Priestia megaterium: one gene and its partner. The protein of the gene in region 1 interacts with the protein of each later gene in a pairwise test. Links are inferred from orthologs where the notes say so. Each region holds a gene or a part of one and is shown on either strand. Other genes may lie near its edges.

What was found.
Region 2: the proteins of CEQ83_RS22485 (region 1) and CEQ83_RS20630 interact in binary tests that used the Bacillus subtilis proteins (3 or more experiments, as listed by UniProt). The link is inferred for Priestia megaterium from one-to-one orthologs.

What each region holds. Positions count from the first base shown.
Region 1 is NZ_CP023317.1:4,385,855-4,401,374, forward strand. What follows is about bases 570-3,530. They hold CEQ83_RS22485 (post-transcriptional regulator), read right to left. Parts: upstream 2,217-3,530; coding sequence 1,923-2,216; downstream 570-1,922. Other genes in these bases: secDF (protein translocase subunit SecDF), read right to left, coding at 570-1,785; spoVB (stage V sporulation protein B), read left to right, coding at 2,281-3,530. Outside these bases: more of secDF, read right to left, coding at 1-569; more of spoVB, read left to right, coding at 3,531-3,891; CEQ83_RS22495 (DUF421 domain-containing protein), read right to left, coding at 3,912-4,565; CEQ83_RS22500 (TIGR04086 family membrane protein), read left to right, coding at 4,712-5,095; preprotein translocase subunit YajC, read right to left, coding at 5,131-5,394; tRNA guanosine(34) transglycosylase Tgt, read right to left, coding at 5,467-6,606; tRNA preQ1(34) S-adenosylmethionine ribosyltransferase-isomerase QueA, read right to left, coding at 6,630-7,658; CEQ83_RS22520 (DUF2905 domain-containing protein), read right to left, coding at 7,682-7,882; Holliday junction branch migration DNA helicase RuvB, read right to left, coding at 7,879-8,880; Holliday junction branch migration protein RuvA, read right to left, coding at 8,897-9,508; CEQ83_RS22535 (BofC C-terminal domain-containing protein), read right to left, coding at 9,805-10,341; CEQ83_RS22540 (YsnF/AvaK domain-containing protein), read left to right, coding at 10,633-11,712; CEQ83_RS22545 (YhcN/YlaJ family sporulation lipoprotein), read right to left, coding at 11,816-12,475; CEQ83_RS22550 (phosphotransferase), read right to left, coding at 12,570-13,535; safA (SafA/ExsA family spore coat assembly protein), read right to left, coding at 13,525-14,805; quinolinate synthase NadA, read right to left, coding at 15,020-15,520. UniProt on the Bacillus subtilis protein: Required for post-transcription initiation control of the comE operon. Promotes the accumulation of its target comE mRNA to septal and polar sites.
Region 2 is NZ_CP023317.1:4,025,921-4,041,282, forward strand. What follows is about bases 12,263-15,065. They hold CEQ83_RS20630 (DivIVA domain-containing protein), read right to left. Parts: upstream 14,010-15,065; coding sequence 13,515-14,009; downstream 12,263-13,514. Other genes in these bases: ileS (isoleucine--tRNA ligase), read right to left, coding at 12,263-13,153; CEQ83_RS20635 (YlmH family RNA-binding protein), read right to left, coding at 14,094-14,867; CEQ83_RS20640 (YggT family protein), read right to left, coding at 14,918-15,065. Also shown: carB (carbamoyl-phosphate synthase large subunit), read right to left, coding at 1-2,864; CEQ83_RS20585 (carbamoyl phosphate synthase small subunit), read right to left, coding at 2,864-3,949; CEQ83_RS20590 (dihydroorotase), read right to left, coding at 3,934-5,223; CEQ83_RS20595 (aspartate carbamoyltransferase catalytic subunit), read right to left, coding at 5,186-6,124; CEQ83_RS20600 (uracil-xanthine permease family protein), read right to left, coding at 6,273-7,580; bifunctional pyr operon transcriptional regulator/uracil phosphoribosyltransferase PyrR, read right to left, coding at 7,737-8,279; CEQ83_RS20610 (RluA family pseudouridine synthase), read right to left, coding at 8,471-9,385; lspA (signal peptidase II), read right to left, coding at 9,382-9,849; CEQ83_RS20620 (conjugal transfer protein TraR), read right to left, coding at 9,930-10,217; more of ileS, read right to left, coding at 10,388-12,262; more of CEQ83_RS20640, read right to left, coding at 15,066-15,187; CEQ83_RS20645 (cell division protein SepF), read right to left, coding at 15,191-15,362. UniProt on the Bacillus subtilis protein: May act as a pilot protein, directing MinCD to the polar septation sites or by inhibiting MinCD at the midcell site of division. Required for polar localization of the chromosome during sporulation.

The DNA of each region.
Region 1 (15,520 bases):
GTAAAACTCGAATCGAATCGTTACATAGATGATAATTCCAATTGAAGCAATCACGATCGCCATCATTGCATTTTTCGCCAGTTCTTTTCCAACTGTCGGCGAAACGGTGCTTACGTTTGGTTCAGAACCGTATTTGTCTTTAAAGTGGTCTTTTAAATTGGCAATTTCTTTTTTATTCAAGACCCCAACTACACGTACGACACCCGTATCATTACTTTTTCCTGTAATAACTATGTCATCCGTTTTGATATCAAGAGACTTCATTTCACGCTGTATCTCAGCCTGCGTAACGGTATGATTTGCGGGAATCTCTATGCGAGTTCCGCTCGTAAAGTCAATACCGAGGTTCAGCCTAAACACAGCAACCGAGATAATACCGATAATCACGAGCACGCTTGAGAATGTGAAGAACGCTTTACGGTATTTAACAAAGTCAATTTTATCCCACGCTGTAGGTAAAACGGTTGTGCCGTCATCTTTGCTTAAATCGTGAATTTGCTCTTTCTTCACGCCAAAGTAGCCTGGTTTTTTATCAAACCAGCGGCTGTTTACTAAAAGGCTCATTAATAAACGCGTACCGTATACGGCCGTAATAAAACTTAGCACAATCCCAATCATTAATGTTGTTGCAAATCCCTTTACTGAACTTTGACCATAAAAGAACAGTACAAGAGCCGCTAACATTGTTGTAATATTGGCATCAAAAATGGTCGCAAGTGAGCGACGATTTCCTGCCCGGTAAGCCGATATAACAGACCTTCCTGTTTTCAGTTCATCTTTAATCCGCTCGTAGGTAATAATATTCGCATCTACTGCCATACCTACGCCGAGAATAAGAGCCGCAATCCCTGGAAGCGTCATAACCACGTGCATCCAGTCAAATACAACTAAGTTTAAGTAGATATAAAAACTGAGTGTAATAATGGCAATAAGCCCCGGTAAACGGTAGAAAAACAGCATGTAAAGGAAGATAATTCCGATGCCGATAATACCCGCTAATATAGTCGTATGAAGAGCTTCTTCTCCAAACTGAGCTCCAACGGATGTAGAGTATAGCTCATCTAATTTAACTGGCAGCGACCCGGCATTTAACAATTCCGCCAGCTGCGTTGCACTTTTCACTGTGAAGTTTCCACCTGAAATTTCAACATCTGGCTGTGTTAACACGCTGCTAACAGAAGCTGCAGACAGGTACTTCGGATTTTGTTTTGCTGATTCTTTTTGGTACGAGTCTTTTCCTTCTTCATAATCCAGCCAAATGACAATTAAATTGTTAGGTGCTGGTTTTTGAGAAAGCTCTCGCGTAATCTTTTCAAATTTTTTCGCATTTTTTAACTTTAGTGAGACGCTAGGCTGATTGCTTTGGTCAAACGATTGCTTTGCTCCGCCTTGCGCTAAGTCTGTACCATCCATCAGCACCTTATCGTTCACGTCACGGAACGTTAAGTTTGCTTGAGTTGATAACAGATCCCTGGCCTGCTTTTGATTCGTGACACCAGCTAGCTGAACACGGATGCGGTCGTTTCCTTCAATTTGAATGCTGGGCTCACTAACTCCCAGTACATCGACACGTTGACGCAGCGCTTCAACCGTGCTGTTAAGTGCCTTTTTGTCAATGACATCGCCTTTTTTAGCTGGACTGACTTTATATAAAATTTCAAATCCACCTTGAAGGTCGAGGCCAAGTTTAATATCTTTTGTAATTCCAGTCATCGTTGTTCCGATTGTACTAAACACAAGCAGTACTAAGAGGAAAAAGGCAACGATACGTCCTCTTTTAACCATCGACAGAAAATCCTCCTTCTTATGTAAAAAACATGAAATGATAACAATAGATAAATGACCAATCTAATTATCATTCATAACCTAATGTCTGTCAAATAAAGACCTTATCAAATTTTAATACATGTATTTTACAAACTCTACTTTAATAATTCTTTCCAGTCTTCTCCATTATTAACACTTGAGAACATATCAGATTTATAAGATTCAATGGTTACATAGCTCATCACCTGCGTGATCTTAACAGATAAAATATCATTTACAACTTGATGGAGAGATAGCTCCTTTTCTTTTTTCCATTTTTTCATTTCCAAATAACTCAATAAATCGTTCTCCGTTACTTCTTCATATCCGAGCATATGAAATTCTTCCATTTTGCTGGATACGACAGGCTGTATAAGTTCTTTCGAAGCTGAAATAAATGGATGTGTCATATTGATCCTCCTTTCCGTTTGACATTTTGCGTAAAATTTCTTTCTCGTATGAGGAATACTTGTCATGCTTGGACACCGACGGCGCATATATTCACTGTATAAACCTCAAGAAAGCAGTGAGTATATGTCTAAATTTTTACAGGGAACTATTATTTTAATAATTGCTGGCTTAATTACACGTGTACTCGGGTTTGTCAATCGAATTGTGGTGGCTCGAATGATTGGAGACGAAGGTGTGGGACTTTATATGATGGCGGTCCCCACGCTGGTATTAGTAATCACCTTAACACAGCTTGGGCTACCGGTTGCCATATCGAAGTTAGTGGCAGAAGCAGAAGCTTTAGGTGACAGGCATAAAATAAAAAAAATACTTGTCGTCTCTTTAAGTATTACGTGTACGCTGAGCGTTTTATTTACGCTCGGACTAATATTATTCGCTCCCGTTGTAGCAAAAACCTTCTTTACAGATTCACGTACGATCTATCCGCTGCTTGCGATTATTCCTGTTATTCCGATCATCGCCGTGTCGTCTGTCATTCGCGGATATTTTCAAGGAAAGCAGCAAATGAAGCCCGCTGCTTATTCTCAAATTATTGAACAAGTGGTGCGAATTACGTTAATTGCTGTCTGTACAAAAGCATTTTTACCTTATGGAATTGAGTACGCCGCGGCTGGCGCTATGCTCTCTTCGGTATTTGGAGAGCTCGCTTCCCTGTTTTACATGGTGTTTATGTTCAAGCGAAAGAAGAAAATAACGGTAAGACGAAAATTTTTTGCTTCTTTACATGCGGGCAAAGATACGTTCCTTGACTTAATGCGAATCGCTCTTCCCACGACAGGAAGCCGCATGATTGGGTCAATTTCTTGGTTTTTAGAACCTATTGTAGTAGCTCAAAGTTTAGCAATTGCAGGAGTAGCGACAGCGGTAGCAACGAAGCAGTACGGAGAATTAACAGGCTTTGCACTCCCTCTCCTGATGCTGCCTTCTTTTGTAACGGTGTCTCTATCCACTTCTTTGGTTCCCGCAATCAGTGAATCTCTTGCACAGAATCAAATGAAACAAATCGAATATCGGCTTCATCAAGCTCTCCGCTTGTCGTTTGTAACAGGCGGACTGGCCGTTGTTGTTCTTTATGTATTTGCTAATCCGGTAATGGAATTGATGTATGGTTCTGACAAAGCTGCTATTTTTGTCAAAGTCATGGCGCCTTTTTTTATCTTTTATTACTTTCAAGGGCCGCTTCAAGCTGTTTTGCAGGCGCTAGACCTTGCAAAAGCCGCCATGATTAACAGTTTTATAGGAGCAGCGGTCAAAACGTCTCTTATCTTCTTACTCGCAACTCAGCCCAATCTAGGCATTATGGGAGCTGGCCTTGCAATTGTTGTGGGAATGATGCTTGTCACTCTTTTACATCTGTCTACGGTCATGAAAAAAATCACGTATAAGCTTCATGTGTTTGAGTATCTTCGCAGCTTTGCTGTAATGGGCATATCAGGCTTTATTGGACACTTTGCTTATATGAACCTTTTCACTTCCATCCCGTTAAGCTTACGAACCATTTTATCAATTGCACTGACAAGCTTTGTATATGTACTGTTTTTGCTGCTTTTTAGACTGATAACAAAAGAAGAATTAAATCGCTTTTCTGTTTTACGTTATTTTAAACGAAAATAAAACGCGGAGCACTCCGCGTTTTATTGTTTCACATCTATTAAATCTATAAAAAATTTTCCGTTGTCGTAGCTGCAATATGAAATCTTGTCTAAGTTTGAATGCCCCAGTTTCTCTAACTCCTGCCTTAACCATTCCGTTGTTTTATGTTCATGCAACAGATGCTCTTCTTGAATAACGCCGTCAATGATAAAAGGCAAATTCAAATTGCCTTTTTTACCTGATTGCTGATCTTTTTCAAACACGGATAGCCTTCCTGAAGATTCTAAAATAGCAAATTCAACATCAGCTACATTTTTTATATTTTTATCTCGTAGCTGCACAAGCAAATCATTGAAGTTATATCGCTGCCTTTTCATTTCATGTTCATTTATTTTTCCATTTTCAATGATAATACTAGGTTTACCATCAATAAAATTTCGCATTCGATTGCTTTTAAGAGACCATATAGCTAAACCAATTTGAATAATAAGAAGCGTTAACATCGGAAGAATTGAATACAGCAAAGGATCTTTTGGGTTTTCAATAGCCATTACTGCCATTTCAGCAATCATAATAAAGACAACTAAATCCAAAATGCTCAGCTCTCCTATTTCCCTTTTGCCCATAACGCGAAAAATAATTAAAACTACTACATACAAAAGCACGGTTCGCGCAACCATGATTAATAGTTCCACTGCAAAGACCTCCTTTATGTATTCCCTTGTAGTTTGTACCATTTATTTTAAAATAGCCTTACTTTTATGCGTCTATTTTGAAGTCATCCCGAATATGCTCGTACTAAGGGTTCACCTATCTTTTTATTTCATGAGGGGGAAACAAGTTGGGTGCAAAACGAATGAGCAACGCTGTATTTGCAGGGGTAGCAACAATCTTAGTGATGGCTTTAGCGATTAGCATTATCTTTTCGCTTATTTTAAAATTCACATCGCTTGAAGAACAGTCCGTACGTTTATTTTTACTTATTCTCTCATTTATTACACTGTTTATCGGAGGATTTATCGCGGGAGGACGAAACGGTTCAAAGGGACTGCTTGTTGGAGGAGCCACTGGTATTTCTTATTCTTTTTTAATGTTTTTACTACAATTCCTCGGCTATAGTCACCTGTTTTCTGCACAGCAGCTTTTATTTCACGCTGGGTTTATTGGAGTCGCTATTCTCGGGGGAATTGTTGGCGTAAACATTGCCGGTTCACGAGAAGCATAAAAAAACGTCACGTACATGTACGTGACGTTTTTTTATTAATCTACGCTTCTTACTTCACGAATAGCATTGCGGTCAAATGTTAATTTTGAACCGTCAGTGCTGCGAACCACAACTTGTGACTCATCGATTGCTTCTACCAAACCGTGCATACCGCCAATTGTAACAATCTTATCACCTTTTTTAAGTGCTGATTGCATTTGCTGTACGTTTTTTTGACGTTTTTGCTGTGGACGGATTAACAAGAAATAGAAAATGACAAACATTAAAAGTAATGGCCAAATATTTTGTAAAACACCCATGAAAACTCCTCCTTTTATTTATATTATCAACAGGTACTCATTCATAAATTTGATGAAAATTCCTGTAGTGACCTAGAAATTCTTTGCGTCTGGGCCGTTAAACCCATATTTTTCAAAGAACTCATCGCGGAAATCGCCAAGTCGGTCTTCGCGAATGGCTTCACGGACTTGCTCCATTAAGTTTAGCAGAAAATATAAGTTATGGTAAGATGTTAAACGAATTCCAAACGTTTCATTACAGCGAATTAAGTGGCGAATATACGCTCTTGAATAATTTTGACATGTGTAGCAGTCACAGTTTGGATCAATCGGACCGAAGTCTTCTGCATATTTGGCATTTTTAACAACAAGACGACCTTCACTTGTCATAAGCGTTCCGTTACGTGCAATACGCGTTGGTAATACGCAGTCAAACATGTCAATCCCGCGAATTGCTCCATCAATTAACGAGTCAGGTGATCCTACTCCCATTAAATAACGAGGTTTGTCAGTTGGCAAGTATGGCGTCGTAAACTCAAGCACACGATTCATCACATCTTTTGGTTCTCCAACTGACAGGCCTCCCACAGCATAACCTGGGAAGTCCATTGATACTAAATCAGCTGCACTTTGACGGCGTAAATCTTCAAACTCTCCGCCTTGAACAATTCCAAAAAGACCTTGGTCTTGAGGGCGGCTGTGAGCCTCAAGGCATCGCTCTGCCCATCGGCTAGTACGCTCTACTGAACGTTTTAAGTAGTCATATTCTGCTGGATAAGGTGGGCATTCATCAAATGCCATCATAATATCAGACCCAAGCGCATTTTGAATGTCCATCGCTTTTTCTGGAGATAGGAAAAGCTTGTCTCCATTCAAATGGTTGCGGAAATGAACGCCTTCTTCTTCAATACGGCGCAAATCGCTTAAACTAAAAACTTGGAAGCCGCCTGAATCTGTTAAGATAGGACGATCCCAGTTCATAAATTTATGCAGACCACCTGCTTTTTTAACAATTTCATGACCTGGACGAAGCCATAAATGGTACGTATTACTTAAAATAATGCCTGCCCCCATTGCTTTTAAATCTTCCGGAGACATTGTTTTTACTGTAGCTAATGTGCCTACTGGCATAAAAATAGGCGTTTCAAATGAACCATGAGGCGTGTGGACAATACCTAAACGCGCTCCTGTTTGTTTACAAGTTTTTATATGTTCGTAACGAATTGCTGTCATTGATGTATTCCTTTCATGTTAAATTACACGATTAGCATCGCGTCGCCGAAGCTGAAAAAGCGATACTTCTCTGCTACAGCTTGTTCATAGGCAGAAATGACGTTTTCTCTTCCTGCTAAGGCACTTACAAGCATAATGAGCGTAGATTTTGGAAGATGGAAGTTTGTAATCATTCCATCAATTGCTTTAAATTCATACCCTGGGAAAATAAAAATATTGGTCCAGCCTGAAGAAGCAACAAATTTTCCGTTATGCTCAGTTGCAATTGTTTCAAGAGTACGGGTAGAAGTTGTACCTACTGAAATAATGCGTCCGCCTTTTTCGCGTACGCTGTTTAGTAAAGCCGCGGTTCCTTCACTCACTTGATAAAACTCTGCGTGCATATCGTGCTCTTCTAAGTCGTCAACGCTGACTGGACGGAACGTACCTAATCCGACATGAAGCGTTAAAAATGCAATATGCACACCTTTTGTTTTTAACTGTTCAAGCATCTCTTCTGTAAAGTGAAGACCTGCTGTTGGCGCTGCTGCAGAACCTTGCTCACGGGCAAAAACCGTTTGATAGCGCTCTTGATCATCCAAACGTTCTTTAATATAAGGCGGCAGCGGCATTTCTCCTAACTGTTCAAGCACCTCATAAAAGATGCCTTCATAGTTGAATTCTAGCAAACGTCCGCCTTGATCGCTCGTTTCTTTACATACAGCAGTCAGACGTCCGTCACCAAACGAAATAACCGTTCCTTCTTTTACTCTCTTAGCCGGTTTTACAAGCGTCTCCCACGTATCGCCTTGTGTTTGTTTTAAAAGCAATACTTCAATATTAGCACCTGTATCTTCTTTTGTGCCAAATAAACGTGCAGGAAGAACACGCGTATCGTTTAACACTAAACAATCTCCTTCTTGCACATAATCAAGAAGGTCATGAAACATATGATGTTTCACATTTCCTGTTTCTTTGTTTAATACCATGAGTCTTGATGCATCTCGCTGCTCAAGTGGTGTTTGCGCAATCAATTCTTCTGGTAAATGAAAATCAAATAAATCTACTTTCAAAATGTTCACCTGTTTCTACTTAATTATTTAAACCTGCCAATTACATAAAAAATAAGTGATAACACAACGCTTACTAGGATACATGTCACAATCGGGAAATAAAAGGTTGTATTTCCTTTTTTAATAAAAATATCGCCAGGAAGCTTGCCAACGAACTGCCATAACAGCCCAATGACTACTAAAATGCCTCCTAATGTGATCAGCATCTTAGGCATATCATTCACTGATCAGGCACCTCCAGCTGAAAATGATCATAAACCAAAGGAGTCACAATTCGTCCTCGAGGCGTTCGCTGCAAAAAGCCAATTTGTAGTAAATAAGGCTCGTATACATCTTCAATCGTGTGAGATTCTTCACCAATAGTAGCTGATATTGTATCTAAGCCTACAGGCCCGCCTCTAAATTTTTCAATAATCCCTCTTAATAATTTATGGTCAATATGATCAAGACCTAAACGGTCCACCTGTAACATTTCTAATGCTTCAGTAGCAAGGGTTTCAGTTATAGCTCCGTCTCCTTTTACCTGGGCAAAATCTCTGACTCTTCGAAGCAAGCGATTCGCAATACGTGGAGTTCCCCTAGCACGCCTAGCCATCTCAAACGTCGCTTTCTGATCAATCTCTACATCTAAAATAGCTGCTGTTCTTTCTACTATCGAAGCAAGATCTTCTTCTTGATAGTATTCCAAACGGCTTAAAACGCCGAAGCGATCACGTAAAGGAGAAGATAAAAGCCCTGCTCTTGTTGTTGCACCTACTAGCGTAAACGGAGGCAAATCAAGACGGACAGAACGTGCACTCGGCCCTTTTCCAATCACAATGTCCAAACAGAAGTCTTCCATTGCTGGGTACAGTACTTCTTCAACTGAACGATTTAATCGATGAATTTCATCAATAAAAAGCACATCTCCAGGCTCTAAGCTGGTTAAAACCGCGGCTAAGTCGCCTGGACGCTCAATGGCTGGCCCTGAGGTCGTTCGGATTTGCACGCCCATTTCATTAGCGATAATAGTGGCAAGGGTTGTTTTACCTAATCCTGGAGGACCATATAAGAGCACGTGATCTAACGTTTCGCTTCGCATTTTGGCAGCTTTAATAAAAATGTCAAGATGGGATTTTACTTTATGCTGACCAATATACTGCTGTAAGGTTTGCGGCCGCAAACTTTGCTCGATGATTTCTTCTTCACCAAGAACATCTCCCGTTACAATACGATCGTCCATTTTACTCCTCCCTTACTTATTGTTTCAATAATCGTTTTAGCGCTTCTTTAATATACTGATCTGTTGTCATCGTTTCCTTCATTAAAGCTGGAACAATTTTTTTGATTTCTCTTTCTGCGTAACCTAATACTTTAAGTGCTTCAATCGCTTCATCGAGTGCTTCTGAACTTTGAGATTTGACTTCTTGTGCGTCCAAATCTGCAAATAAAGAAGGAACGGCATCTGGCACAATATCATGCAGCTTTCCTTTTAAATCTAGAATCATCTGTCGAGCTGTTTTTTTACCTACTCCTGGAAACTTAACTAAAAACTTCTCGTCTTCCTCCTCCACAGCTTGGACAACCTGCGCTGGATTACCTGACGCTAAAATAGCTAAACCGCCTTTTGGGCCGATTCCTGACACGCTAATTAACTTCATAAATAAATCCTTTTGTTCTCGCGAAGCAAACCCGTAAAGTGCAATTACATCTTCTCTTACATATTGATAGGTGTAAACCGTTTTTGGTTGTTCATCAATTGAAAACACGTATGGATTCGGCGTAAAGACCTGATAGCCTATTCCGTTGTTTTCAATTACTATATACTCAGGATTTATATATGTAACCGTGCCTTTGATATAATCAAACAATAAGCTCTCTCCTTACTCACGTACGCGCGGGCAGTGACCTTCCATCTTACCTATGAAGAGTCCTGCCCGCATCGTTCTCTATTTTCCTTTACAGTTCCTTTTAAAAAGACGTTCAAGAGAACGTTCGCCTCTTTTCATCTTTCTCAACCCACTTTTACAATAGCTGTAAAAAATAGAACCGCCCACTTTTATTGATGAATGACCTTTTAAGTTATATACAATACTAGACTGCTGAATACCATTTTAACATATCGCCAAAAGCAAATAGAAGCAATTTAGAATGTTGAATTCAATAATTATTTTACCATACTAAAAAACGGCTGCTTGATCGAAAGCGGCCGCTGCTGGAGCTGATAGATTTTATAGAAATTAATGAGGGAAAGATATTCATCTTTTGATTGAACGCGAATACCTTTCTTTAATTGTTCATGCTGATAGCTTTCAAGCCTTTTGATGTCAATTTGAAAAAACGACTGTATAATGTGCTGCGACGAAGCTGGCTTGCCTTCAAATGCTGAGAGAATACCGTTAACAGAAAGCCCTACGTAGCCGTTGTCTTTTAAAATAGGTGAAATATCGTCTATGCTTGTTCTAAAAACTAGCTCTCGATCGGTTTCTTTAAGCAGTCGCCAATTTTTATATTTTTTCATTAATTGTTTTTTTGTCATAGAAGGGCTTTTGATCATCTCTTGACTTACGACTCCATCCACATACACGCGCTCAAGAAATAATGTCATCGGCTCCTTTTCATTCGCATCTGCACGGTATGGCATTATACAAAGCACAATACTTACTAGCATTAAAAAAGCTGCTTGATGAATGACTTTCTTCACTCACCTTCACCTCACACGTTAATCATACTCTTTTTAGTATTATCTAAAAAGGTTTTGTGAAAATCTACACTAATAGTTTGACCTACTTATTTTCTTTTATCCTCTTATTTTATGAAGCGAATCCTTTTCACGATATTATGTTAAGAAAACATGGAGTATTTGTTACATTTGCACACTATTTGTAAAATTTTCTCTTAAACGTTTTAATTAAATTTTCGCAGGGTATGTACATAGTGGAAGTAATTGTAAGGACTTCTATTATCTATTTTCATAAAAAAGGGAGCTGAAGTAATGAGAATGAATAAACGTGTAGTCGGAACTTTTTTTTCAGAAAAAGAAGCTTTAGATGTTATCCATAATTTAAAACGTCAAGGTTATCGAGAAACAGACATCATGGTCATTTCTAATAGTAAAAGCAATACATTTCAAATAGGTCATGATACAAATGTAATTATTGAAGCTGGTTCGCCTGCCGTAAGTTCATTAGCTGGCGTCATGATGGATAACTTTTTTACCATGATGACAGGCGGCATGGGGCTCAAACAAGGAAGCGGCTTGAAATCAAAATTAATCCGCATGGGCATCCCAGACATCTCAGCCGTGCAGTGCGAGACAGATGTAGCTGCTGGTAAAATTCTAATTTTGATAGATGCCGTAAGCTCTGAACAAACTCCAGCGTACGGAACCTATACGGAACACAACGAGCATAGAGCTGTCCAACTGCGTGAAGAAAAATTAGATGTCTTAAAAGAACGCGTTCAAGTAGGTGAAGTAAAACTCCACAAAAAAGTAATAGAGGAAGAAAGAACTGTACACGTTCCTGTTACAAGAGAAGAGTTTTATATTGAACGCCGCCCTGTAATTGACGGAGACTATAACGCTGGCCCACTTACAGAAGATGAAATTATTCGTGTTCCAATCATGGAAGAACGAGTAGAAATAACCAAAAGACCAGTTATTGTTGAAGAAGTAATTATAGGAAAAAAACTTATTCAAGAAACAAAAGAATGGACTGAAACGATTAAGAAAGAAGAAGCAAGCGTAGAACCTGATGGACTCGCGAGCCCTGAAGTATACGAAAATATGATGAACTATACAGACCATACTTACGCTCAAGTTTCTGCAGCTCTAGCAAGCGACGTGGAAGCTGAATACGAAAATAGTCAGACAACTAACAACGAGAAGCCAAACACACAAGCTAATAAGACAAGCTCTTCTGCAAAAAATGTTAAAAATACAAAGAGTGTCGCTACGGCACCAGCAGATACGAAAAAAAGAGAAGGTCGCCTCAAACAAAACGAAACTAACGCTCAAAATGAAGAAGCGGAATCTAAAACAACAAACAAATCTGCTTCTAACAAGAAAAATTAATAGTTACATGTTCGAGGAATAGCTGCCTGGCTTCAATGGCAGCTTTTTTATATGTATTCTCATCAAAAAAACAGCCGCCCTTCACAGACAGCTGCTTCTTCATTTAACGATGTTTATGATTGACATTCTCATCGACTGATTCAAATAGACCATTGAAATTAGTTTGAATCGTATTTCGGTCTTTTCCATTTCGAATATCGTCATCAAGAGAACGAGCATTCATAAATACATCGTGATCTACTTTTACTTGAACATTGTAGTCCTTCGCAATAGGCTTTACTTTATCGAGCACATTTTGTCTTAAACGGCCGTTATTTATGTCTTTGGCAGGATCCACAGCAACTAATAGCTGATCTCCACGGACAACGGCGCGACTATTTTCTACACCTTTAACGCTTGCAGCTCGATCAGCCACTTTTTCCGTAAAGTCTCTTGGATAATCTTCACCGTAATACATATTAGCCACGCCATTTGTACGATCATTTGTATTATTGATGTTTCCATAAGGGTTTGTCGGATTGTCAAAACGTCCATCACTTACGTTTAACGGATAATTAGGTGTTCCATTCCCATCTAAAACTTCAGTCATTGGACCTTTCGGATTATCTACGCGATGTTCATTCGCTTTTTCATTTGTATGATACCCAACAGGCTGTGTCGTATCTGTATAGCGTTGTTCCATACCTTGGTCTTTGTTATTGCAAGCGCCAAGTCCCATCATACATGCAAAAGCTAAAGAAGTTGCTACATACCTATTCAACATAATCGCCCCCTAATTTAAGCTCTATTTACTCTGAGCTTACTATTAGGATTAAAAGACAAGCCGTTTCTTATTCGATGAAGTGTTTATAAACTCTTTACATGTCATGTAGGTTTTGTAAGTGCTGGTAAATCACTCGATAAAACCGTGTACGCTGTGACCATTCTTCAACTGATTGCTGCATTAACCTTTGACGGTTTGCCCATGATAAAGCAGAGGGGTTTATATTCCAGTTTCTCATCAGCATCGATGGAAATAGCAAAGAAGCAAGAAAAAAACGCTGCTTGCTTAATTCTTTTATTTTCGAGTGTTGAAGTAGTTCTTTCATCGACCACTGGACGTAAGGCAAAAAGCGCTGGGCCAGCTGAACATAGTCATAAAGAGCAGGAGCTTTAGCCGCTAAGTCAAAATCAATCATAACAATATCCAAGTGGTTTGTTTTCAAGAAATTATGTGAAGCAACGTCACCATGAATAATGGAGTGGTTCAACTGACTATCTCTGAAACGCTCCATTAAAACTAAAGCTTTTTCCCCCCAAGTCACAATATCTTTATATACATGAAATTGATTACACTCTTTAAATATATACGACGTTTCTCGAAAAGAGGAAAGCCGCTTTTTCCATTTTAAAATAAGATCATATTCAGGAAGCTTTGTATACGCAGCTATTTTCTTTTTACGAACTTCTCCATGATAGCGGATCAATGTTTGTAATACCTCTTCCCGATCCTGAAAACTTTCGTACGTTATCTCTTTTACTTGCTTAACAAAGGGCATCATCGCCCAATACAAATGACGGTCCTTTATATAAAGTTCACCTTCTGGGTAAGTTTCAAAATTAACCGCATACCCCTGCTTAATTTGAGATAAAACGTGATAAACATGTTCAATTTTACCTTTGTCTCTGTATGCTTTTATTACTTTTCTTCCTTTATTCGTATCCGCGATGATGACGTGAGGCTTTTTCATACGGTAGGTCTCAACGTGAATATCTCTTTTTTTCAAATAGAGAAAGAGACGATTTAAATTAAAATCGTCTCGTCTATAATAATCAATCTTCATCTTCGTCGTACTCATCATATTCTGGAATACTAAATGCATTTGGGTCAAACGCAGGATACGGAGGTACACCAATCATGCCATATGGGGCTGGATAGAGTGCCCTTGGATCCTGAAAGCCGTAAGGTACCGGCTGCTGATACTGTGGATAAGGCTGCTGTGTGGCATAGTCGTCAGGTCTTGGTTCACCGCAGCCGCAGTCTCCTTGCTGCTGTGGGACATAGTGCTGCCCATAATGGTAAGGCACGTTTCCAAAACCTTCCGAAGAACTTTCATAATGTCCACCTGTCATGGCTCCCTGCACTTGTGGATACATTGGTGCTTGATGATAGGCCGGATAAACGGGCTGCTGATATCCCCATGGAGGCGGACAAGGAGAGCATTGTACCGGTCCATAGCAGCTGTGTGGCATCATTGGATACATTGGCATCGGTGCCATATGAGCACCCATTGCATGTTCTTCAAACGATTCGTTTTCATAACCGTGATGATACATTGGAGCCTGTTGATACATTGGCATTGGATACGGCTGTGGTGCATACATTGGCGGATGACACGGCATATAATTAAATCCGTAGCCTGGCATCACAGGCGATATCGGCGTGATTGGATAACATGGCATTTGAGGAGGCATTTCGATACTCTCCATTTCAGGACTTTCTGGCGATTCATGCTTTGGCAGTTCTTTTGGCGCTTCTTTTTTTGGAGCCTGCATCGCCATATTAACCGTGTAATAGTTGTTAATATCAATCTCAGGTGCAATCGGCTTTAATTTAGGAAGCTTTGGTGCAACAGGCATTTCTTTTTTAGGCTGCGCAATTGGTGCCTCTTTTTTAGGCTGCGCGACCGGCGCTTCTTTCTTTGGCTGCGCAATGGGCGCTTCCTTTTTCGGTTGAGCAATCGGTGCTTCTTTCTTTGGCTGCGCAATTGGTGCTTCTTTTATCGGCTGCATAAAGGGCGTCTGAGCAGGCTGATTAGCTGATTTATTGTCATCTGAACTTTCATCAATTTCCGTTACTGGATAAGCTTTAGTGGATTGGTCACTATAAGGGTGTTGAACTTTAGGCATTTCTTTTATACCAGGTGAAGGAGCTCCTTCTTTTTGAACAGGCACTCCGCTTGTCGGCACTTTAATTTTCATTCCAGGCATGATCATGTCTGGATTGCTTAATTGAGAATTCGCTTTTTTTAACTCTTCAAAATTAACCCCATACTTTTCAGCGATTTTCCAAAGGGTATCCCCTTTTTGAACGATATGGATTTTCAACGTCATTCCCCTCCCGAGTAGAGTCTCTGCCATCTATATGTGCAAAATCAAAGTAAGTTCTGTTTGTTCATCACAAGATATGCCTTGAACCATTTTTTTATTCATTTTGCCCACAGTTTGGTTCAAGTTTTTATGATAAAGAAAAAAAGACTTATCAACACAAACAATATGTCAATAAGTCTTCTTTTAGACCTTCTCTTTTCAATTGTCTTAAAAATCTTTATGCTCGTTCTAGCATATTCGTTAGCGCTTTGATTGCACCTTGCGCTGTATGCTTATCTACCTTGATTTGATTTACTTCTATTCCTTCTTCAATGCTTTCTAAAGCCCACAGCAAGTGAGGCAAATCAATTCGGTTCATCGTCAAACAAGGACACATATAGGGATTAAGCGAAACAATTTCTTTATCCGGATGACTGTTGATAATCCGTTTCACTAAGTTCATTTCCGTGCCAATGGCCCATTTAGAGCCTGAAGGAGCTTTTTCAATTGTATCAATAATATATTTTGTAGAACCTGCATAATCTGATTTTTGCACCACTTCATAGGAACACTCCGGATGAACAATAATATTCATCCTAGGCTGCTTCTCGCGTAAATAATCAATATTTTTAACCGTGAAATTTTCGTGCACAGAACAGTGACCTTTCCATAGAATCACCTTGATGTTGTTTATATCGCCTTCATATTCGAGCATTTCTTCAATAGGATTCCAAATGGC
Region 2 (15,362 bases), 350 kb from region 1 along the record:
TTTGCTAACGCTGTTGCCTCTTCCTTATCTTTATCCGCTACTGTCATAAGTACTGAACCGTACGGCTTAATGGACATACCTGACGCAATTAGTCCTTTATATAATGCTTTTTCGTACGTTGAATCTTGCCCCATTACTTCTCCAGTAGATTTCATTTCAGGTCCAAGCGTAATATCTACGCGGCGCAGCTTTGCAAATGAGAAGACCGGCACTTTTACGTAGACGCCTTCTTCTTCAGGGTGCATGCCTGATTCATAGCCAAGATCTTTTAAACTTGTTCCTAAAATTACTTTTGTTGCCACATTCGCCATCGGAATACGCGTGATTTTACTTAAGAACGGCACCGTACGGCTTGAACGAGGATTTACTTCAAGAACAAACACTTCTCCTTTTGATAAGACGAACTGAATGTTAAGCAGGCCAATAATGTTTAAGCCTTTTGCAATTCGTGTTGTGTAATCAATGATCGTATCTTTTACGTCCTGTGACAGAGTTTGCGGTGGGTATACAGCGATGGAGTCGCCTGAGTGGACACCCGCGCGCTCTACATGCTCCATGATTCCTGGAATAACCACTGTTTCACCGTCTGAAATGGCATCGACTTCAATTTCTTTTCCTGTTAAGTAGCGGTCGATTAATACAGGATGATCAGCGTGTACTTTTACCGCGTGTTTCATATAATGAAGCAGCTCTTCTTCTTTATACACAATTTCCATCGCGCGTCCGCCCAGTACGTATGAAGGACGTACAAGCACCGGATAACCAATTTCTTTTGCGACAACCACTGCTTCTTCAACTGAAGTAACCGTCTTTCCAAGCGGCTGAGGTACTTCTAAACGCGCTAGCGTCGCTTCGAATTTTTTACGGTCTTCCGCTGCATCTAAGCTTTCAAGCGACGTACCTAAGATCTTGACCCCTCTTGCTTCTAGCTCATCCGCTAAGTTGATTGCTGTTTGACCACCGAACTGTACAACCACACCTTCTGGTTTTTCTAAATCGATGATATGCATCACATCTTCAATCGTCAGCGGCTCGAAGTATAATTTATCTGAAATACTGAAGTCAGTTGACACTGTTTCTGGATTGTTATTGACAATAATCGCTTCGTATCCAGCTTCTTTAATCGCCCACACCGAGTGAACCGTTGCATAGTCAAACTCAATTCCTTGCCCGATGCGGATCGGACCTGACCCTAACACTACAACGCTTTTACGATCTGTAACAATCGATTCATTTTCATCTTCAAACGTACCGTAGAAATATGGTGTTGTAGATTCAAATTCTGCTGCACATGTATCTACCGTTTTGTATACTGGCATCACGCCGTTTTGTTTGCGGAAGTCGTATACTTCACGCTCTGTTTGATTCCATAGCTTAGCAATCGTGCAGTCTGCAAATCCCATTTCTTTTGCTTCCTGTAAAACTTCTACATTATGAATCTCTTCTTTTAACACATTTTCAAAAGCAATCACTTTTTCAAGTTTTACTAAGAAGAAAAGATCGATTTTGCTCCACTCGTGAATTTGCTGAATCGTTACGCCGCGGCGAATGGCTTCTGCGACGTAGAATAATCGCTCATCGCCAGCTTTGCGAATACGTTTTTCAATAATGGCATCATCAAATTCATGCGCATCTTTTAACTCTAAGTGATGAACGTTTGACTCAAGTGAGCGTACGGCTTTTAAAATTGACTCTTCGAACGTGCGGCCAATTGCCATTACTTCCCCTGTTGCCTTCATCTGTGTACCTAGTTTACGGTTAGCTGATTCAAATTTATCAAACGGCCAGCGTGGAATTTTAGATACGATGTAATCTAGTGCAGGTTCGAAACATGCGTATGTCTTCCCAGTTACCGGGTTCATCATTTCATCTAATGTTAACCCTACCGCAATTTTTGCGGCTAATTTTGCAATTGGATACCCTGTTGCTTTTGATGCTAAGGCCGACGAACGGCTTACACGAGGGTTTACTTCAATTACGTAATACTGGAAGCTTTCTGGGTCTAGTGCTAGCTGAACGTTACATCCGCCTTCGATTTTAAGCGCTCGGATAATTGTTAGTGACGCATTTCTAAGCAGCTGATACTCACGGTCGCTTAGCGTTTGGCTTGGTGCTACAACAATTGAATCTCCCGTATGAATACCGACCGGGTCAAAGTTTTCCATATTACATACTACAATCGCATTATCGTTTGCATCGCGCATTACTTCATATTCAATTTCTTTAAAGCCTGCAATGCTTTTCTCAAGTAAGCACTGTGTTACAGGACTGTGTTTTAACCCACTTGTTACAATTTCAATCAGCTCTTGCTCGTTGTTACAAATTCCGCCTCCCGTACCGCCAAGCGTATAAGCAGGACGCACGATTACCGGATAGTTTACTTGTTCAACAAACGCATACGCTTCGTCTAGTGAATGAATGATTTCACTTGCTGGGACAGGCTGATTTAGTTCATTCATTAATGAACGGAACTGCTCACGGTCTTCAGCTTGTTCAATCGCTGATAATTTTGTCCCGAGAATTTCTACGTTAAATTCTTCTAAAATGCCCGTTTCGTGTAATTCTACCGCTAAGTTCAGTCCCGTTTGACCGCCAAGCGTTGGAAGCAGTGCATCCGGGCGTTCTTTACGAATAATTGAGCTTACAAATTCAACCGTTAGAGGTTCAATATATACTTTGTCTGCCATTTCTGAATCTGTCATGATTGTTGCAGGATTGGAGTTCACAAGAATAACTTTGTATCCTTCTTCTTTTAACGCAATACATGCTTGCGCTCCTGCATAGTCAAACTCTGCCGCCTGTCCAATGACGATTGGTCCTGATCCGATTACGAGAATTGTGTTAATATCTTGACGTTTTGGCATTAGCAATTACCTACTTTCTGATTGTTTTTCATAAGATCCATAAATTCGTTGAACAATCCGTTTGCATCTTCAGGTCCCGGTGATGCTTCAGGGTGATACTGAACCGTAAATGCCGGATATTCTTTATGCTTTACTCCTTCAACTGTTCCATCGTTAAGCGCAACGTGCGTCACTTCTAATGGCGTGTTGACAAGAGATGGCTCACACACTGTATAGCCGTGGTTTTGAGATGTAAGAGCTACTTTATTGGTTTTTAGATCCTTTACAGGATGGTTGGATCCACGATGACCAAATTTCATTTTTTCTGTATCTGCTCCGCATGCTAGGGCAAACAGCTGATGTCCTAAACAAATTCCGAAAAGCGGAACCTTCCCTAAAACCCCTTGAATCATCTCGATTGCTTCAGGTACGTCTTTTGGGTCTCCAGGTCCGTTGCTTAACATAATGCCATCTGGATTTAATTGAAGAATTTCTTGCGCAGTTACGTTATAAGGAACCACAATCACGTCGCATTGACGAGCTGTTAATTCACGTAAAATTCCGTGTTTCATTCCAAAGTCAACGAGTACCACTTTTTTACCTCTGCCTGGGCTTGGGTAAGGCTTCACCGTTGATACTTTTTTAACTGAATCAGTCGGAAGTTCATGATTTTGAAGCTGTGCTACCACTTCTTCTACATTGACTTCCATGCTGCACACGCGTCCACGAAGCGCACCGTGCTGACGAATTTTTCGCGTTAATTTTCGCGTGTCGATTCCAGCTAATCCTGGAATATCTTTTTGTTTTAAAAATTCATCTACTGATAGTTCGCTTCTGAAGTTTGAAGGAGCATCACAAATTTCTTTTACAATCAAACCGTGTACAGCTGGTTCAATCGACTCAAAGTCATCGCGGTTAATACCGTAGTTTCCGATTAAAGGATATGTTAATGTCACAATTTGTGCACAGTATGATGGATCAGACAGAATTTCTTGATATCCTGTCATTCCCGTGTTGAAAACAACTTCTCCTGTCATTTCTTTGTCGCTGCCGAATCCTTTTCCGATAAATACTGTTCCATCTTCTAAAATTAGTTGACGTTGCATGCTTTAACATCCTCCCATACTCGTTTACCTTCTACTAATGTCATTACCGGCCAACCTTTGCATACCCAGTTAGCAAACGGCGTGTTTTTACCTTTGGATACAAATTCTTCTGGATTAATTGCTTTTTCTGTTTCAAGATCAATGATGGTTAAATCCGCTGTTTTTCCCACTTCAATCGTGCCATAAGGAAGATTGAATGTTTCAGCCGGCTTGTTTGTTAAATACGATACTAGCTGCTCTAGCGTCATTACTTCTTTTAATACCAAGTTTGTATAAAGAAGCGGGAAAGCTGTTTCAAGTCCCACAATTCCAAACGGCGCAAGCTCCATGCCTTCTGCTTTTTCGTCCGCTGTGTGCGGTGCGTGATCAGTGGCGATAAAATCAAGCGTTCCGTCTAATAAAGCTTCAATTAATGCCTGTTGATCATCTTTTCCTCGAAGCGGCGGATTCATTTTGAAATTCGAATCAAGTCCCGGGATATCTTCTTCATTTAGTAACAGATGATGAGGCGTTACTTCTGCAGTTACGCGAATGCCTGCTTTTTTCGCATCACGAATGGCGCGAATGGATTCTTTTGTACTTACGTGACACACATGGTAGTGACAGTTTGCTGCTTCAGCAAGCAGGACATCTCGTGCAATTTGAACGGCTTCGCAGATAGATGGGATACCGTTTAGTCCATGTTCTTTTGCAAATTTCCCGTCGTGTACGCAGCCTTTGTTAATTAAATCATTATCTTCACAGTGTGCAACGATTGCTTTGTTTAATGAAGCGGCTTTTTTCATCGCTTCTAGCATCATTCCTGTTGACTGAACCCCTACTCCATCATCTGTAAAAGCAAATGCTCCCGCTTCTTTTAAGCCTTCAAAGTCCGTTAATTCTTTTCCCAATTGACGAGTAGTAATCGATGCGTACGGTAATACGCGCACATGTGCTGTTTCTTCAATGCGCTTGTTTACCCACTCCATTTGTTCAACAGTATCAGGCACTGGACGCGTGTTCGGCATTGCAGCAATTGCTGTAAAACCGCCCTTTGCAGCTGCTAGAGTACCTGTTTCAATTGTTTCTTTCTTTTCTCCCCCTGGCTCACGCAAGTGAACGTGGACATCGATTAAACCCGGTGATAAGAAGTTCCCGCCTGCATCAATGACTTCTTCATTCTCTACGTCAATGTGTGAAGCTATTTCAGCAATTACACCATTTTCAATTTTCAGTTCGACTTTTTCAATTTTTCCTTCATTTAACCATGTAGCATTTTTGATAATTGTTGTCATTATTAAGTCCCCTTTCAATTGGTTGTAGCGCTCTTGCTAATACTGCCATGCGAATGTATACGCCATTTTGCATTTGTTTAAAAATTCTTGAGCGTTCACATTCAACGAGCTCATCTGCAATTTCGACTCCTCTGTTCACCGGAGCTGGATGAAGAATAATGCTATGTGATTTCATTTTCCGCTCTCGTTCAACGGTTAATCCGAAGCGGCTATGGTAGTTCTTTGCAAGCTCTGAAGTGTTCTCTTCATGCCTTTCAAATTGAATACGCAGTAGCATCACAACATCGACCGTTTCGATTGCTTCATCGATATCAAGATATGTACCGTGTCTGTTCTCTTCATCTTTCCATTCTTCAGGTCCCGCAAAATATACGGTCGCCCCTAGTTTTGTCAGCATTTCTGCATTCGATCTCGCTACGCGGCTATGTCGCAAATCTCCGACTATTGCGACTTTTAATCCTTTAAACGAGCCGAACTCTTGGCGAATTGTCAGTAGATCAAGCAGACACTGAGTTGGATGCTGACCGCATCCGTCTCCTGCATTAATGATGGGAATCGATACTTTTTCCTGCAGTGCTTCATAATAACGATCTTGCGGGTGGCGAATAACAACTGACTGAACACCGATTGAAGCTAATGTTTCAATCGTGTCATAAAGCGTTTCTCCTTTTTGGACGCTTGAAGTTGTTACTTCAAACGGAATTGTTGTTAATCCTAGCTGCTGTTCTGCCATTTCAAAGCTGCATCGAGTACGCGTGCTCGCTTCAAAAAATAAGTTGGCAACAAACATTTTCTCTTCCGGTTTCCATCCTTGTTTATTCGTTCGATAGTTTTCAGCGCTGTCTAAAATCTCTAGAATTTCATTTGTTTCTAGTGTTGAGACTGTCACTAAATGTTTCATATCGATTCCCTCCATTTTTGCTTTCCTCGCATTTCTTTATAAAAAACACCCTTTCTAACTTAGAAAGGGTGTAAGAAAACAAGCTTCGTCTATAACGCGCTTTTCACACACCCTTAGAAACCTCTCTGGATTTCAATTAAAAGGCGTTCTATGAAATTTTTCGTGCTGACGTTTGTTGAACGTTTTCCGCTTCTTTTATCTTCTCTTTCGGCAGAACTAGATTCAGCAGAACTCCCATGATAGCAGACAGTGCCATGCTATCAATCTTTACATGTTCTGAGATATCTAAGTGTGCTCCTCCGATTCCTAACACTAAGATAATCGAAGCAATCATTAAGTTTCGTTTTGATCCAAGATCTACCTTTGCATCCACCATCATGCGCAAGCCTGATGAAGCAATGATTCCGAATAAGAGAATTGAAATCCCACCCATGACCGGAGTTGGTATACTTGAAATAAGAGCGTTGATTTTGCCGACAAACCCGAACAAAATCGCGAAGACTGCTGCTCCTGCTATTACAAATACGCTAAGCACCTTTGTGATGGCTAACACTCCGATGTTCTCACCATATGTTGTGTTTGGCGGTCCGCCGATCAGCGCAGCAAGCATAGTGGCTACTCCGTCTCCTAAAATCGATCTGTGCAGCCCTGGCTTTTCAATATAGTTTCGATCCACAATCTTATTTAAAACAAGAATGTGTCCAATATGTTCTGAAAGTGTTACGACTGCTACAGGTACCATGATAAGCACAATCCCTAATGAAATGGACGGCGTGTATGTGACGAACGGCACGTAGAAGTGAGGTATTTCAATCCACTCTGCTTTCATTACCTTTGAAAAGTCTACCAATCCTTGTGTATAAGCGAAGATGTATCCGCCGATAATTCCCATCAGTACCGGAATCAGGCTGATAATGTTTTTAAAGAAGATTGAGCAAGCAACTGTTATCGCTAGTGTCACAAGCGCAACCATCAGGTAAGTTAAGCTGTAATTTCCTTTTGCATCGTTCATCGCCATGCCTACTGCTGTATTAGCTAATCCTAAGCCTATAACCATAATAACTGGTCCTACTACAACCGGAGGAAGCAGCTTCATAATCCAATTGATTCCTGTTCCTTTTATAATCAAAGCAACGATTCCATACACAAGTCCGGCTAAGAAACAGCCAACCATCGTTTCTTCAGGTCCAAACGAAGCTTTTGCGAAAATGATTGGCGTGATGAACGCGAACGATGAACCAAGGTAAGAAGGAATTTGACCTCTTGTAATGAGCAGGAAAGCAAGCGTTCCTACCCCGCTTGAAATCAAAGCAATTGCCGGGCTGAATCCGACTAGGAACGGCACTAACACCGTCGATCCAAACATTGCAAACAAATGCTGCAGACTCAATGTTAACCAATTTACTGCTTTTGGTTTATCATGTATATCAAGTACAAAATCTCGTTGTTGACTCATATGTTTTTCCTCCTATCACTATAAAAAAACCTCTTTACGCAGAGGCAAAGAGGTTTTCAGCATACAAGGAAGACGCTATACCGCAGTATAGTTTTCCTTGTATAGTGACCCCCCTTTTGCAGCCTCACGGGACTACTATTTAAAAGGGTATATAATTTATTTTTCGTAAATAGACACGTGGTCTTTTTCGTCTACTTCCATCAAATGTACCGCAATTTTTTCACTTTTAGCTGTCGGTACGTTTTTACCAACATAGTCTGCTCGAATCGGCAGCTCGCGGTGTCCTCTATCCACTAAAACAGCCAGCTGAATGAGTTCCGGTCGACCGATATCAATTAGTGCATCAAGTGCTGCTCGAACCGTACGGCCCGTATATAACACATCGTCTACTAAGATGACGTTCTTATTTGCAATATCTGTCGGAATATCTGATCCTTTTACGAGAGGTTCGTCATTGCTTGTCACTTTCGATAAATCATCCCGGTAAAGCGTGATGTCTAGTTCTCCGACTGGCAATGTGTTTCCTTCAATTTGTGCAATTCGTTCTGCTAAACGTTTTGCAATATAAATACCTCGCGTTTTAATCCCCACTAGCACACAATTTTCGATTCCTTTATTCTTTTCAATAATCTCATGTGCAATTCGAGTTAAAGCGCGGCGGATAGCCTGTTCGTCAAGGACGGTAGCTTTTACGTTCACTGTTTTTCACCTCAAGTTGTTGACATAAAAAAATCCTCTTGCCTTGAGGCAAGAGGATTTGGTTTTAGATATATTTCTTCAAAAAGGCTATAAGTATGCCTTTTCTGCACCGTTTCCTTCTCAGCCTCTCTGGACTGTTCTTAAAGGTTCTTATTAAGTTAATACAAGTATGCCATCACTTATGACAGTTGTCAACTTCTTTTTTCAATAAGCTCTAGCATCTCATTAAACTCTTTTGGAGCCGGTGCTTCAAATTCCATATATTCATTTGTACGAGGGTGAATAAAGCCTAATACACCTGCATGAAGTGCTTGTCCGTCAATCGGAAGCGTTTTTTTCGGTCCGTACTTCGGATCCCCGGCAAGCGGAAAGCCAATATACTTCATGTGAACGCGAATTTGGTGTGTTCGCCCCGTTTCTAGCTTACATTCGACAAGTGAAAAATCTTTAAAACGCTGTAATACAGTAAAGTGCGTCACTGCATCACGACTGTTTTCATCAGTGACCGTCATGCTTTGACGATCTTGCTTATCTCGGCCGATTGGCGCATCAATTGTACCGTGATCGTGCGCAATTACTCCGTGAACGATAGCTTTATAGCGACGCGTCACTGTTTTAGCTACAAGCTGACTAACTAGTGATTCATGAGCTAAATCATTTTTTGCAACCATAAGTAAACCGGACGTATCTTTATCAATTCGATGAACGATACCAGGGCGCATAACGCCGTTAATACCGGATAAATCTTTACAGTGAGCCATTAAGCCGTTTACAAGCGTGCCGCTATGATGACCTGGAGCTGGATGTACAACCATGCCGCGAGGTTTATTTACAACAAGCACATCTTGATCTTCATAATAAATATCTAAATCCATTTCTTCCGCTACCACATCAAGCTCCTCTAGTTCCGGCACTTCAATAATAATAGCGTCTCCTGTTTTACATTTATAGTTTCCTTTAACGGTTTTATCATTCACTTTTGCATGACCTTCTTTGATCCACTGCTGCACTTGTGAACGTGACCATTCTGCATTTACAGTCGAAAGTACTTTATCAATACGTTCTCCCGCTTGTTCTTCATTTATAACTGTTTCAATTACATTCATTCTTTGTGCTCCTTCTTCATTTTCCCTTCAAACAGCGTCATAATAAACATGATGATTACTCCGACGACAAGTGCCGAATCAGCTACGTTAAAAATCGGAAAATCATACGTAAAGATGTATGTATTTACGAAATCAACTACTTCTTTACGGACCACTCGATCAATAAAGTTTCCAATGGCGCCGCCTAACATTAATGCTAGCGCAATACCGAACCATTTATCTTGTTTTTTGAGCTTTTGAATATAAATTATTAAACCGACTACCACAACCACCGTAATGAGATAAAAGAACCACATCTGTCCTTGTAGAATACCCCACGCGGCTCCTCTGTTACGATGAGAGGTAATGTAAAGAAAGTTTTCAATTACGGTAATGCTTTGTCCATAATACATTTCTTTTACAATCATCCATTTTGTTACCTGATCAATAAGTATAACAGCTAAAGCGATAAGATAATAAAACACAAACGTTTTCCTCCCGCAATAAAATCAAACGAATCCATACTAAAGCATTTTAGCACATAATTCATTTTTTTTCTCGCTTCTCACCAGAAAACAAATAAATCTTCGTTTGTGCGGGCCGTCGGCATTACTTTTAATTTATGAATAGACATCACTTCGCCAGTTAGTTCATCAATTCCAAACGCACCAACGTCAAGCTTTGCTAGCGCGTGTTCTACATCTTTTAAATCGGCTTTAATCATTTCTATTACGTAACGTTCCTTTTCATCTATATAACCAGATTGTTCTGTAGCATATCTCAATAGGCGATCTTGTAATTCTTCTTTGATAAGAGCTAATTCCTGTCCAATGGAAAGATAATTTTCATACATGCAAACGCCTCCTGTGCTGATAAGATGAAGTATTAATGATGTTAGGTTTACCGAGTTTTCCATCGAATCTACAACACAAGTTTTTCCTAAGGCTTTGAATGCTTTATACCATTGTATTTGGGAATTTCGTACAGCAAAAAACACGCCCAAAAAGGACGTGCTTTTGTTCATTACTGCTGAACGTAGTGATTTTTCACAACATCCGCACAGCGTGTACATAAAGTTGGGTGATCTTGATCTTCGCCAACTGTTGGTGATACTACCCAGCAGCGCTCACACTTCTCACCTTCTGCTTTACTTACAACAATTGAAGCATAGCTGAATTTTTGTGCTTCAGCAGGCGCTTCACCTTCTGCTACTTCAAGATCTGAAACGATGAAGAGTTGACCTACATTTTCAGAAATAGAGGCTAACAGCTCTTTCGTATCTGCTGTTGGATACAGCGTTAATTTTGCTTCTAAAGACTTACCGATTACTTTTTCATTACGAGCTTGTTCTAGCGCTTTTAAGACTTCATCGCGAAGCTCCATGAACGCATCCCATTTCTCTACCAATTGATCTGCTCCTTCAATTTCTTGAACCTCTGGCATATCAACTAGCTGCGCGCTTTCTTCCGTTACGTTCGGAATGTGAACCCATACTTCGTCTGCTGTATGAGAAAGAATTGGAGACACTAATTTCGTTAACGATAATAACGTTTCATAAAGAACCGTTTGAATGCTGCGACGCTCTACATTATTTTCTGCTTCAATGTACAATACATCTTTTGCAAAGTCTAAGTAGAATGAACTCATATCAATTGTACAGAAATTATGCACTGCGTGATAAATGCTTGAGAATTCATATGAATCATAAGATTTTTTCACTTTATCAATTAATTTGTTCAGCTTCACAAGCATGTAGCGATCTACTTCACGAAGGTCTTCAACGGCTACAGCGTCAGTTGTTGGATTAAAGTCCGCTAGGTTTCCTAGTAAGAAACGGAACGTGTTGCGGATTTTACGATATACTTCTGCTACTTGTTTTAAAATGTTATCAGATACACGAACATCCGCTTGGTAATCTACAGAAGCTACCCATAGACGTAAAATATCCGCACCTAGTTGTTTCATTACTTTTTCTGGAATTACAACATTCCCTAATGACTTACTCATTTTGCGACCTTCACCGTCTAAAGCAAATCCGTGGCTAAGTACGCCTTTATAAGGTGCTTCACCTGTTACAGCTACACTTGTAGAAAGACTTGAATTAAACCAGCCGCGGTATTGGTCAGAACCTTCTAAATACAAATCAGCCGGACGCTGTAAGTCTTCACGCTCTTCAAGAACAGCTTGATGTGAAGAACCAGAGTCAAACCATACGTCCATGATGTCTGTTTCTTTTGTGAAACGGCCATTTGGGCTTCCTTCATGAGTAAAGCCTTCTGGAAGCAAGTCTTTTGCTTCACGCTCAAACCATACGTTTGATCCATGTTCTCTAAATAGATTTGATACGTGCTCAATTGTCTCGTCCGTAATGATTGGCTCATCATTTTCAGCATAAAATACTGGAATCGGAACGCCCCATGCACGTTGACGAGAAATACACCAGTCTCCGCGGTCACGCACCATGTTATAAAGTCGCGTTTCACCCCAAGTAGGCACCCATTCTGTTTTTTCTACTGCTTTTAATAAATCTTCACGGAAATCTTTAATAGACGCAAACCACTGTGCTGTTGCACGGAAAATTGTTGGTTTCTTCGTACGCCAGTCATGTGGATATGAGTGGGTAATGAAACTTAATTTTAACAGCGCGCCTTCTTCTTCTAGTTTGTCTGTAATCGCCTTATTCGCTTTATCATAGAATAATCCTTCAAATCCTGGTGCTTCATTCGTCATATGACCCTTACTATCAACTGGACAAAGAACTTCCAAACCATATTTTTGACCAACGATAAAGTCGTCTTCCCCGTGTCCCGGTGCTGTATGAACACAGCCAGTACCAGCATCAGTCGTTACGTGATCGCCAAGAACAACTAAAGAATCACGCTTATAGATTGGATGTTCAGCTACCACGCGTTCAAGTTCTGAACCTTTTACTGTACGAAGTGTCTTATAGTCAGCCCATTCAATTTCTTTAGCAACTGTTTCAATAAGTTCAGTTGCTACTACATATTTTGCTCCATCTGCTTCAACTACGCTGTACTGAAGCTCGGGATTGACAGCAATCCCTTGGTTAGCTGGCATTGTCCATGGTGTTGTCGTCCAAATGATGAATTTTTCATCTTGTTCAAGCACGCCTTTACCATCTTTCACATTAAACGCTACGTAAATAGAAGCTGAACGCTTGTCATAGTATTCAATTTCCGCTTCTGCTAAAGCAGATTCACTTGAAGGGGACCAGTATACAGGTTTTAATCCTTTGTAGATATAGCCTTTTTTCGCCATATCGCCAAATACTTTGATTTGCTGCGCTTCGTACTGTGGCTGAAGCGTTACATATGGATTATCCCAATCTCCGCGTACGCCTAAACGCTTGAACTGCTCACGCTGGCCGTTTACTTGTTCCCAAGCATACTGTTCGCAAAGCTTACGGAATTCAGCTACTGTCATTTCTTTGCGGTTTACTTTTTTATTTTTTGTTAAAGCCGTTTCAATTGGCAAGCCGTGTGTATCCCAGCCTGGCACATAAGGTGCGCAGAAGCCTGACATCGACTTATAGCGAACGATAAAATCTTTTAAAATTTTATTTAAGGCATGTCCCATGTGAATATCGCCATTGGCATATGGAGGTCCATCATGCAGGACGAATAGCGGACGGCCTTCCGTACGTTTTTGTACTTTTTCATAAATATTCATTTCAGCCCACTGTTCTTGCATTTTAGGCTCGCGGTTCGGTAAATTTCCACGCATAGGAAATTCAGTTTTTGGCATCAATAATGTATCTTTATATTCCATGTTTTACCCTCCAAAAAAAAACGTAAATTTCATATCTTTTTGCACCATAACAAAAAGACCTCCTCATCCCAAAAAGGGACGAGAAGGCCTCCCGCGGTACCACCCTAGTAGATTTGCTGCACGCAAATCCTCTTTGCATTCGTAACGTGAATAAACCGCCACTGCTTACTATCATCATTTCAGCAATGGTACTCTAGGGTGATTTTCACTTTTTTGTTTGTTATCGAGCTCGCACCATCCTCGATTCGCTTTGACAAACTAAAAAAGCTACTGTCCCTGTCTCCGTACTGTTTGATATGAAATTTCATCTGTTACCAAATTATATGACAACAAAACGTGAGAAGTCAAGATGATGTCTTGACTAGTCAATTTTTTCTTCTAGCGCTGGCATCTCATAATCCATCAACTGATCCCAGTCATCGCTGTTTAACATTTCAAGCTGTGCTTCAATTAACATTTTGAAACGAGTTCTAAATACTTTAGACTGCTTTTTCGTCTCCTCAATGTCCATCGCAATTTTACGAGACTTAGACAGTGCTTCATTAATAATACGGTCCGCATTTTTTTCTGCTTCTTTTATAATGAGCTTCGCTTCTTTTTCAGCGTTTCGCTTTACATCTTCCGCTGCTTCTTGAGCAATTAAAATTGATTTATTTAACGTTTCTTCGATGTTAGTAAAATGTCCAAGACGATCTGTTAATTCAGATACTCTTCCTTCTAACTCCTTTTTATCACGCATTACCAGCTCATAGTCTTTAATTACTTGGTCAAGAAACTCATTTACTTCATCTTCATCATATCCGCGAAACCCGCGATTAAACTCTTTGTTATGAATATCCAAAGGGGTTAAAGGCATCTAGGCCACCTCCGTGTTGTCTCATTACATCATTAGTAATGGTTTATTCGACATATTTTTAAAATTTCCTGCTAGTAGATTTCTTTATTTCTGCTTCCCTACAACAATTCGCCATTTTTCTTTTTTGGTTTTGCCTTCAAGTGAAACGATACGACTTCTGCCGTGGCCACGAAGCGACAAAATATCACCTTCATGACATTCAAAAGAAGGCTGTTCAATGACTTTAAAATTTACTTTTACCGCTCCATTTGCAATAAACGGCTGGACTTTTTGTCTTGATAAATTGTGAATGGTCGACAGCAAAACATCAAGCCTCATTGAAGAAACTGTATAAACGTGTTCAATCAGCTCTTCTTTTACCACATGCAGCTGCTCTCTTTGAATAGAAGAAAGTGAAACTTTGGCTTTTCCAATTGATGTTAAATTCATCTCAATATAAGAAGAAATTTCCTCTGCGGCTACAAGCTGAATATCGTCTCCCGCGACCAAAATATCGCCAAATTTTGAACGGCGCAGTCCTAAGGACATCGCCGAACCAAGAACTTGAGGATGTTCAATCGTCACAAACTTTTTAGGATAATTCAATTCGTACATATGCAACTGAAAATCTTCGCTTTCAGGCACATAGTAATCCGGATATAGCAGCGCACGCTTGCGTTCAGCAAACGGTTGTCCACCATCAAATGAAACTTGAACCTCTCCTTCAGTCCCAACAATAGCTGTCACAATCTGCTGCTCTCTTGGATCTAAAAAATCCGTTAATTTTGGGCTGTATTGATGTAGGACATCTTCTTTCCACTGAAGAACCTGGTCAATAAATCCATGTTCTTCTTGCCTAAAATGTTCATAAATAGACATATTATTACTCCTACTATTGGTATGTAAAAAAGGAATCCAGCGATTCCTTTTTAAATAAATCCAACCATACTGTGAAGTGAACGTACACCTGCTTGCGCAAATCGTAGTAAAAAGATTGCAACAAGAGGTGAAATATCAATCATGCCAATAGGCGGAATGATTTTACGAAAAGGCTCTAAGTAAGGCTCGCAAATGCTGCCAAGCAGCTGACCAAACTTAGACGCCCTTACATCGGGTACCCAAGACATCAAAATGTAAATAATCAGTGCCCATGAGTAAAGACCAATCAATTGCCCAAGAATCCCAAAAACGATGTCCAAAAACTACCACCTCTTTACGTTTGTTGTATCGTGTTCTCCCATCATATCTGAAATGCTTCCGCTTACGTCTACATTATCAGGTGTACATAAAAAGATGTCGGTTCCAATTTTTTGAATGTCCCCGCCTAAAGCATAAACTGTACCACTTAAAAAGTCGACAATTCTCACTGCTTGA